2 regions of the Brachymonas moutaii (nom. illeg.) genome follow, and region 2 is predicted to be linked to the other one. Evidence: predicted binding sites of a transcription regulator. Region 2 holds the regulator's gene; the other holds the start of a gene.
The links. Region 2 encodes sigma-54, which starts transcription at its own class of promoters, with help from an activator protein. Its sites were predicted from a motif close to TGGCANGNAANCTGCTTT; they were not measured.
Positions count from the first base shown of each region.

Region 1: exaC (acetaldehyde dehydrogenase ExaC) is a predicted target of sigma-54. The motif match lies at 1,748-1,765, and genes of this name have one in related genera.

Region 1 covers NZ_JBNGEN010000005.1:38,863-42,273, reverse strand. The annotation lists gene ACP2WS_RS07185 (sigma-54-dependent Fis family transcriptional regulator) at 1-1,460, opposite strand, end outside; gene exaC (acetaldehyde dehydrogenase ExaC) at 1,838-3,358, shown strand.
Region 2 covers NZ_JBNGEN010000007.1:77,318-80,728, reverse strand. The annotation lists gene ACP2WS_RS09020 (hypothetical protein) at 1-68, shown strand, start outside; gene ACP2WS_RS09015 (hypothetical protein) at 161-682, shown strand; gene rpoN (RNA polymerase factor sigma-54) at 883-2,598, opposite strand; gene lptB (LPS export ABC transporter ATP-binding protein) at 2,656-3,411, opposite strand, start outside.

The DNA of each region.
Region 1 (3,411 bases), on a different contig from region 2:
TCTTGCTTAAGGTCGCGATGGGTGGCGCAGATGAGGGCAAAGTCGACGGCGATGGGCTGTCCGCCGCCCAGAGGGACGACCTGCCGGTCCTGCAGCACGCGCAGCAACCGTGTCTGCAGCGACAGCGGCATGTCGCCGATCTCGTCGAGGAAAAGCGTGCCGCGATGGGCCTCCCGGATGCGTCCGGGAGCTCCTTCGCGCCGGGCTCCCGTATAGGCGCCGGGAGCATAGCCAAAGAGTTCGGCTTCGATGAGGTGCTCGGGCAGGGCTGCACAGTTCACCGCCACCAGGGTCTGCGCACTGCGAGGACCGCTGCGGTGCAGGGCCTTGGCCAGCACTTCCTTGCCGGTGCCGGATTCGCCGTGCAGAAGCAGCGGTATGGGCTGCCCGAGCATCTTGCGGGCCTTGCCGATCAGCACATGCCAGTCCGCATCGCCGGTGTCGAGCCGGGCGAGTTCGTCCTGGGGTGCAGACGACGGCACGGACTGGTCGATCACGACCTCTCCACGCAGCCCCCCCTGGGCTGGAAGCATCACCCGCGCATGCAGAATCTGTACCGCGGGCTGCCGCCCCCGCAGATGCAGGGCAAACACCACCTGAGGCTGCCGGCGCTCCCGGGCCAGCATCTGCTCGGTCGTGGTGTCGAACACCTGTTCGAGCGACACCCGCCCGAGCTTGTGGGTATCGAGTCCCAGAAACGCCAGGGCCGCCTGGTTGGCCCCCACGATGTGGTGCGTTTCATCGAGCGCAATGACCCCTTCTGCGATGGTGCCGATGCCTTCGGGCAGAGGATGGAAATGCAGCCGCACATGGCTGCCGTGACGCGCCTCGAACAGGCGGTTCTCGATCATCTGCGTTGCCGCCCGCACCATGCTGAAGGTATGTGGATGGCGGTTGCTGCGCTCGCCGGAAATGTCGAGCACCCCCAGAATGCGGCCATCAGGCCCGGTGACCGGCGCCGCCGCGCAGGTGAGAAAGCCGTTGCACTCCAGAAAATGCTCGGCCCCATGGACCGCGATGGGCACCCCTTCGGCCAGCGCGGTGCCGATGGCATTGGTGCCGCGGTGGGTCTCATGCCAGGATGCGCCAGGCATCAGCGCCACGCGCTGGGCACGGTCGAGAAACCGGGCATCGCCCAGGGCATGCAGCAGGAGTCCGGCCTCGTCTGCCAGGATGACCATGCTGCTGCTGTCACGCATCTGGCCGTGCAGATATTCCATGACCGGCCGTGCATGCGCCAAGAGCTCGTGCTGGCGCTCGGTGGCCTGGGCCAGCTCGAAGCGGCTCACGGGCAGTCCACGCTGGGGGTCCAGCCCCGCGTGCAGGCCCGCTGCAGCGCTGCGGTTCCATGAACGCGACACATATCCCAGGGTGTCGGGCAACACCCCCTCAGGCAGCGCCCCGCGTTGCTGCAGCATCCGGCGGGCCTGCTGCAGGCTCGCTTCGTCTCGGGAGGTCATGATGGGCATGGTAGGGTCCTCGTCCGCCCTGTCGGGCGCCGTTTCGGCGGCATCCTAGCATGGGCCCGCGCCGCATCCAAACGGGTAAACCCCCGCCATGGGACTGTCTGCGCTGCAGCCCGTGCATGACACAGATGCGCCATGTTCACTTATGACACACCCGTCCTCATTCAAGACACTCATGGCACAGAATGGTGTTCATCGAAGTCGATGTGAAAACCAGATTCTCCATGTGAAAACCAAGTCTTATAGAGGAGTGTCCGGAATTTCCCTTGGATTGCTCGAACTGGCACGCCTGTTGCTCGATGGGCCGCAGCCGCAGCGGACTCCCGCAGTCCGCCGACGGCGACAAGCACAACCTCAAACAGGAGACATCCATGATCTATTCCTACCCCGGCCAGCCCAGCGCGCCCGTCCAGTTCAAGGCCAAGTACGACAACTTCATCGGCGGCAAGTGGACGCCTCCGGTCAAGGGCGAATACTTCGACAACATCACCCCGGTGACGGGACAGGTCTACTGCCAGGCCGCACGCTCCACCGCCGAGGACGTCGAGCTGGCCCTGGATGCCGCCCATGCCGCTGCCGACCAGTGGGGCAAGACCCCCGCTGCCGACCGCAGCAACATCCTGCTCAAGATTGCGGACCGCATCGAACAGAACCTGGAGAAGCTGGCCTACGCCGAAACGGTGGACAACGGCAAGCCGATCCGCGAAACGCTCAACGCCGACGTCCCCCTCTCTGCCGACCATTTCCGCTACTTTGCCGGCTGCCTGCGCGCACAGGAAGGCAACATGTCGGACATCGACGAGAACACGGTGGCCTACCACTACCATGAACCTCTGGGCGTGGTCGGCCAGATCATTCCCTGGAACTTCCCGCTGCTGATGGCCGCCTGGAAACTGGCCCCTGCCATTGGGGCCGGCAACTGCGTGGTGCTCAAGCCCGCCGAATCGACCCCCACCTCCATCCTGGTGCTGGTCGAACTCATCGCCGACCTGCTGCCCCCGGGCGTGCTCAACGTGGTCAATGGCTTCGGGCGCGAAGCCGGCATGCCGCTGGCCACCAGCAAGCGCATTGCCAAGATCGCCTTCACCGGCTCCACCGCCACGGGTCGCGTGATCGCACAGGCCGCTGCCGGCAACCTGATCCCTGCCACGCTGGAACTGGGAGGCAAGTCGCCCAACATCTTCTTCGAGGACATCATGGCGCGCGACGACGCCTACCTCGACAAGGCCATCGAAGGACTGGTGCTGTTCGCCTTCAACCAGGGCGAAGTGTGCACCTGCCCGTCCCGTGCCCTGATTCAGGAATCGATCTACGACCGATTCATGGAACGCTGCCTGCCGCGGGTGGCTGCCATCAAGCAGGGCAACCCGCTCGACACCGAGACCATGATCGGTGCCCAGGCCAGCCAGATGCAGCTCGACAAGATTTCCTCCTACCTGGAGCTCGGCAAGGAAGAAGGCGCCCAGGTCCTGTGCGGTGGCGCCCCGGCGCAGCTGCCCGGTGACCTGGCTGGCGGCTACTACATCCAGCCGACCCTGTTCAAGGGGCACAACAAGATGCGCATCTTCCAGGAGGAAATCTTCGGCCCCGTGCTCGCCGTGACCACCTTCCGCGACGAGGCCGAAGCCCTGTCGATCGCCAACGACACCCAGTATGGCCTGGGCGCCGGCGTGTGGACCCGCAACGGAAATCTGGCCTACCGCATGGGCCGCTCCATCAAGGCCGGCCGCGTGTGGACCAACTGCTACCACGCCTACCCCGCCCACGCTGCGTTCGGTGGCTACAAGGAATCGGGCCTGGGCCGCGAAACCCACAAGATGATGCTCGACCACTATCAGCAGACCAAGAACCTGCTGGTGAGCTACAGCGAAAACAAGCTGGGCTTCTTCTGATCGCCTGATCTCCGTCAGGTGCTCCCGTGCCGCGCGGCGATATGCTCCGTGCG
Region 2 (3,411 bases):
ACGAACTGTTCTTTTTTCAGAATCCATACACGGGACACATCTTCCCCCCTACTCGCACGCAAGGCTGACGCCTAAAGAGACGGTCAGGCTCGTCTACCTTCACAAGAACAAGCAGTACCAATGGCTGCTCGTCGAGGCCTACGAGCTGTTTGAGGACTTCGTGGTGTCACTCTATGAGCTCGTCAGAGGGGACCACACGCACTTTCGCCTGAGCAAGGATGCTGACGCGGTGATGCCCCCGTCCGAGCTCAAAAAGAAAGTGCCTCTGATCATCGACATGCTTCGGAAAAAGCTACCTGAGCTCGCGAAGGTTGAAGTCGAAAACCAGATCAGCATCAATCTCCGGCTTCACACCCGCATGGCTGAGAAGTTTCGGCACGTCATCGTTCACAAGAACGGAAAGACTGACAATTCAGAAACGATGATCGAGGACGTTCTCAAGTGGGCCAATTTGGCGGGCGATAAGGCCCGGGAGCCCGCGGCCAGGGCCCAGATCGCCAGCTATGTCGGTGGCGGCGACGTGGCCGGCGTGATCGTTTTGGTCGAACAGCCAATCTTCCAAGCTGGCGGGCTCTCCATGGACATCAACAGGCACGAGAATCTGGTAAATGCGCTGATGGCCCACGCCCTTGTCATGTCGCAAAGCCTGGTCAACTATCTTGACAAGGCGAGCCCAAGGTGAAGCGCAGCATGCGAGGTCTGGCGCGTGTTCGACACGTAGCCGCGCACGTCGCCATCTCCATCGCCGTGCCAGCGGCGGGCGACTAGGGCGTGTTCACATTAGCCAGATGAATGCGCATGCGAGTTGCAGAAAGGCATTGAAGCGTGTGGCGAATTTGTCGTAGCGAGTTGCCAGTTGGCGGAGTTGCTTGAAACGTTCCCCTACCCCAGCACCTTGCGCAGATGGGCTGGGGGGATGCGCAGGGCTTCGCGGTATTTGGCTACGGTGCGGCGGGCGCACTGGACGCCGCGTTCCTGGAGGAGTTCGCAGAGGCGGTTGTCGCTGAGGGGCTTGGCGGGGGGTTCGTCGGCGATGAGTTTCCCGATCATGGCGCGCACGGCGGTGCTGCTGGTGGTGCTGCCGTCTTCGCTGGCGAGGCCCGAGGCGAAAAAGTACTTGAGCTCGAAGGTGCCCCAGGGGGTGCTCATGTATTTGGCGCTGGTGACGCGGCTGACGGTGGATTCGTGCAGGCCGAGTTCGTCGGCGATTTCGCGCAGGACGAGGGGTTCCATGGCCAGCACGCCCTGCTCGAAGAAGCGGTGCTGGCGCTCGACGATGGCGGTGCTCACGCGCAGGATGGTGTCGAAGCGCTGCTGGATGCTCTTGACCATCCAGCGGGCTTCCTGCAGGCGCTGCTGCAGGGCCTGGATGCCTTCGCCCTTGTGGTGGCGCAGGGCGCTGGCGTACATCTCCTGCACGCGCACGCGGGGCATGACGGCGGGGTTGAGCTGCACGCTCCAGGGGCGGCTGGCGGCGTCGCGGCCCTGGTTGGCGCGCACGAGCACGTCGGGGATGACGATGTTGCGCTCGGTCTGGGCAAAGGCGCGGCCGGGCTTGGGTTCGAGGGTGGCGATGAGCTGCATGGCGCTGCGCAGGTGCGCGGCCGAATAGGGCAGCAGCTTGCCGAGGCCGCGCACGTCGCGCCGGGCGAGGTAGTCGAGCGGCTGGCGGCAGACGTCGAGGGCGACTTCGCGCGCGAGCAGGCGGGGGGTGTCGGCGTCGGGGATGTCGAGGGCACGCAGCTGGAGCTGCAGGCATTCGGCCAGGTCGCGCGCGCCGACGCCGACGGGGTCGAGCGACTGAAGCAGGCGCAGGGCCATGGTGAGGTGGTGGAGGAGTTCGGCGTGCTCCTCGGCGTCGCGTTCGGGGTCGCCGGTGGGGTTGCGCTCCTGCAGGCTCTGGGCGAGTTCGCCGAGGGTGTCTTCGAGGTAGCCGTCGTCGTCGAGGGATTCGATGAGGAAGTACAGCGCGGCCTGTTCGCTGGTGTCGAGGCGCAGGGCCAGGGCCTGTCGGTGCAGGCAGTCCTGCAGGCTTTCGTGGCAGCCGGCGCGCTCGATGGCGGAGGGCTCGTCCTCGTCGTCGTCATGGCTGCTGCCGGCGCTGCTCACGCGCAGACTGTCCCAGTCGTCGTCGCCGTCGCTGCTGCTGGAGAGGACTTCGTCGTCGCCCGAGGTGGCGGGGCTGTCGTCGCGGGTGGAGCCGGCGCTCCAGTCGTCGGTCTGGGCGTTGGCGAGGTCGGTGTGGTCGGGGGCGTCGCTGGAGAGGACTTCGCTGGTGTCGGGGGCGTCGGCGCCTTCGGGGTCGTCGTAGCCGCCTTCGGCTGTGGCGCCCATGCCGTCGTCACTGCCTGCCTCTGCGCTGGGGCCGGTGGTGGCATCGACATCGCCGGATGCGTGGCCAGCAGCGTCGGGCTCCGACTCGGAGGCTGCCGCGTCCTCGGCGCTGGTGTCCTGCTCCAGGAAGGGGTTGTCGGCCAGCATCTGGTCGATCTCCTGCTGCATGTCGAGCGTGGAGATCTGCAGCAGGCGGATGGACTGCTGGAGTTGCGGCGTGAGGGAGAGGTTCTGCGCGGTGCGCAGCTGCAGTCCTGCTTTCATGGCACGGAGGGCGGCTTCGGAAGGTACAGCGGGAAGCGGCTCATGGACGGAGTCCGCTCACATGCGGAAGTGTTCGCCGAGGTAGACACGGCGCACTTCGGCGTTGGAGACGATCTGCTCGGGCGTGCCCGAGGCGAGCACGGCCCCTTCGCTGATGATGTAGGCGTGGTCGCAGATGCCCAGGGTTTCGCGCACGTTGTGGTCGGTGATGAGCACGCCGATGCCGCGCGCCTTGAGGAAGGCGATGATCTTCTGGATTTCGATGACGGCGATGGGGTCGATGCCGGCGAAGGGCTCGTCGAGCAGGATGAAGCGCGGCTGGCTGGCAAGGGCACGGGCGATTTCGACCCGGCGGCGCTCGCCCCCGGAGAGTGCGAGCGCGGGGGTGTCGCGCAGGTGGGTGATGTGCAGGTCGGCGAGCAGGGCATCGAGCTGGGTGTCGATGGTGGCGCGGTCGAGCGGCTTGCCGTGGGCATCGACCTGGAGCTCCAGCACGGCGCGGATGTTGTCCTCGACGTTGAGCTTGCGGAAGATGGAGGCTTCCTGCGGCAGGTAGCTCAGGCCCATGCGTGAGCGGCGGTGGATGGGCAGGTCCTCGACGGGCTGGCCGTCGATGGAGATGGCGCCGCCGTCGGCCCGGATGAGGCCGACGATCATGTAGAAGGAGGTGGTCTTGCCGGCTCCGTTGGGCCCGAGCAGGCCCACGACTTCGCCCTTGCGCACGCTCAGGGACACGTCCTTGACGACGCGGCGGCGGCCGTAGGCCTTCTGGAGGTGGCGCACGCACAGTTCGCTGCCGTCGGCAGGCGGACG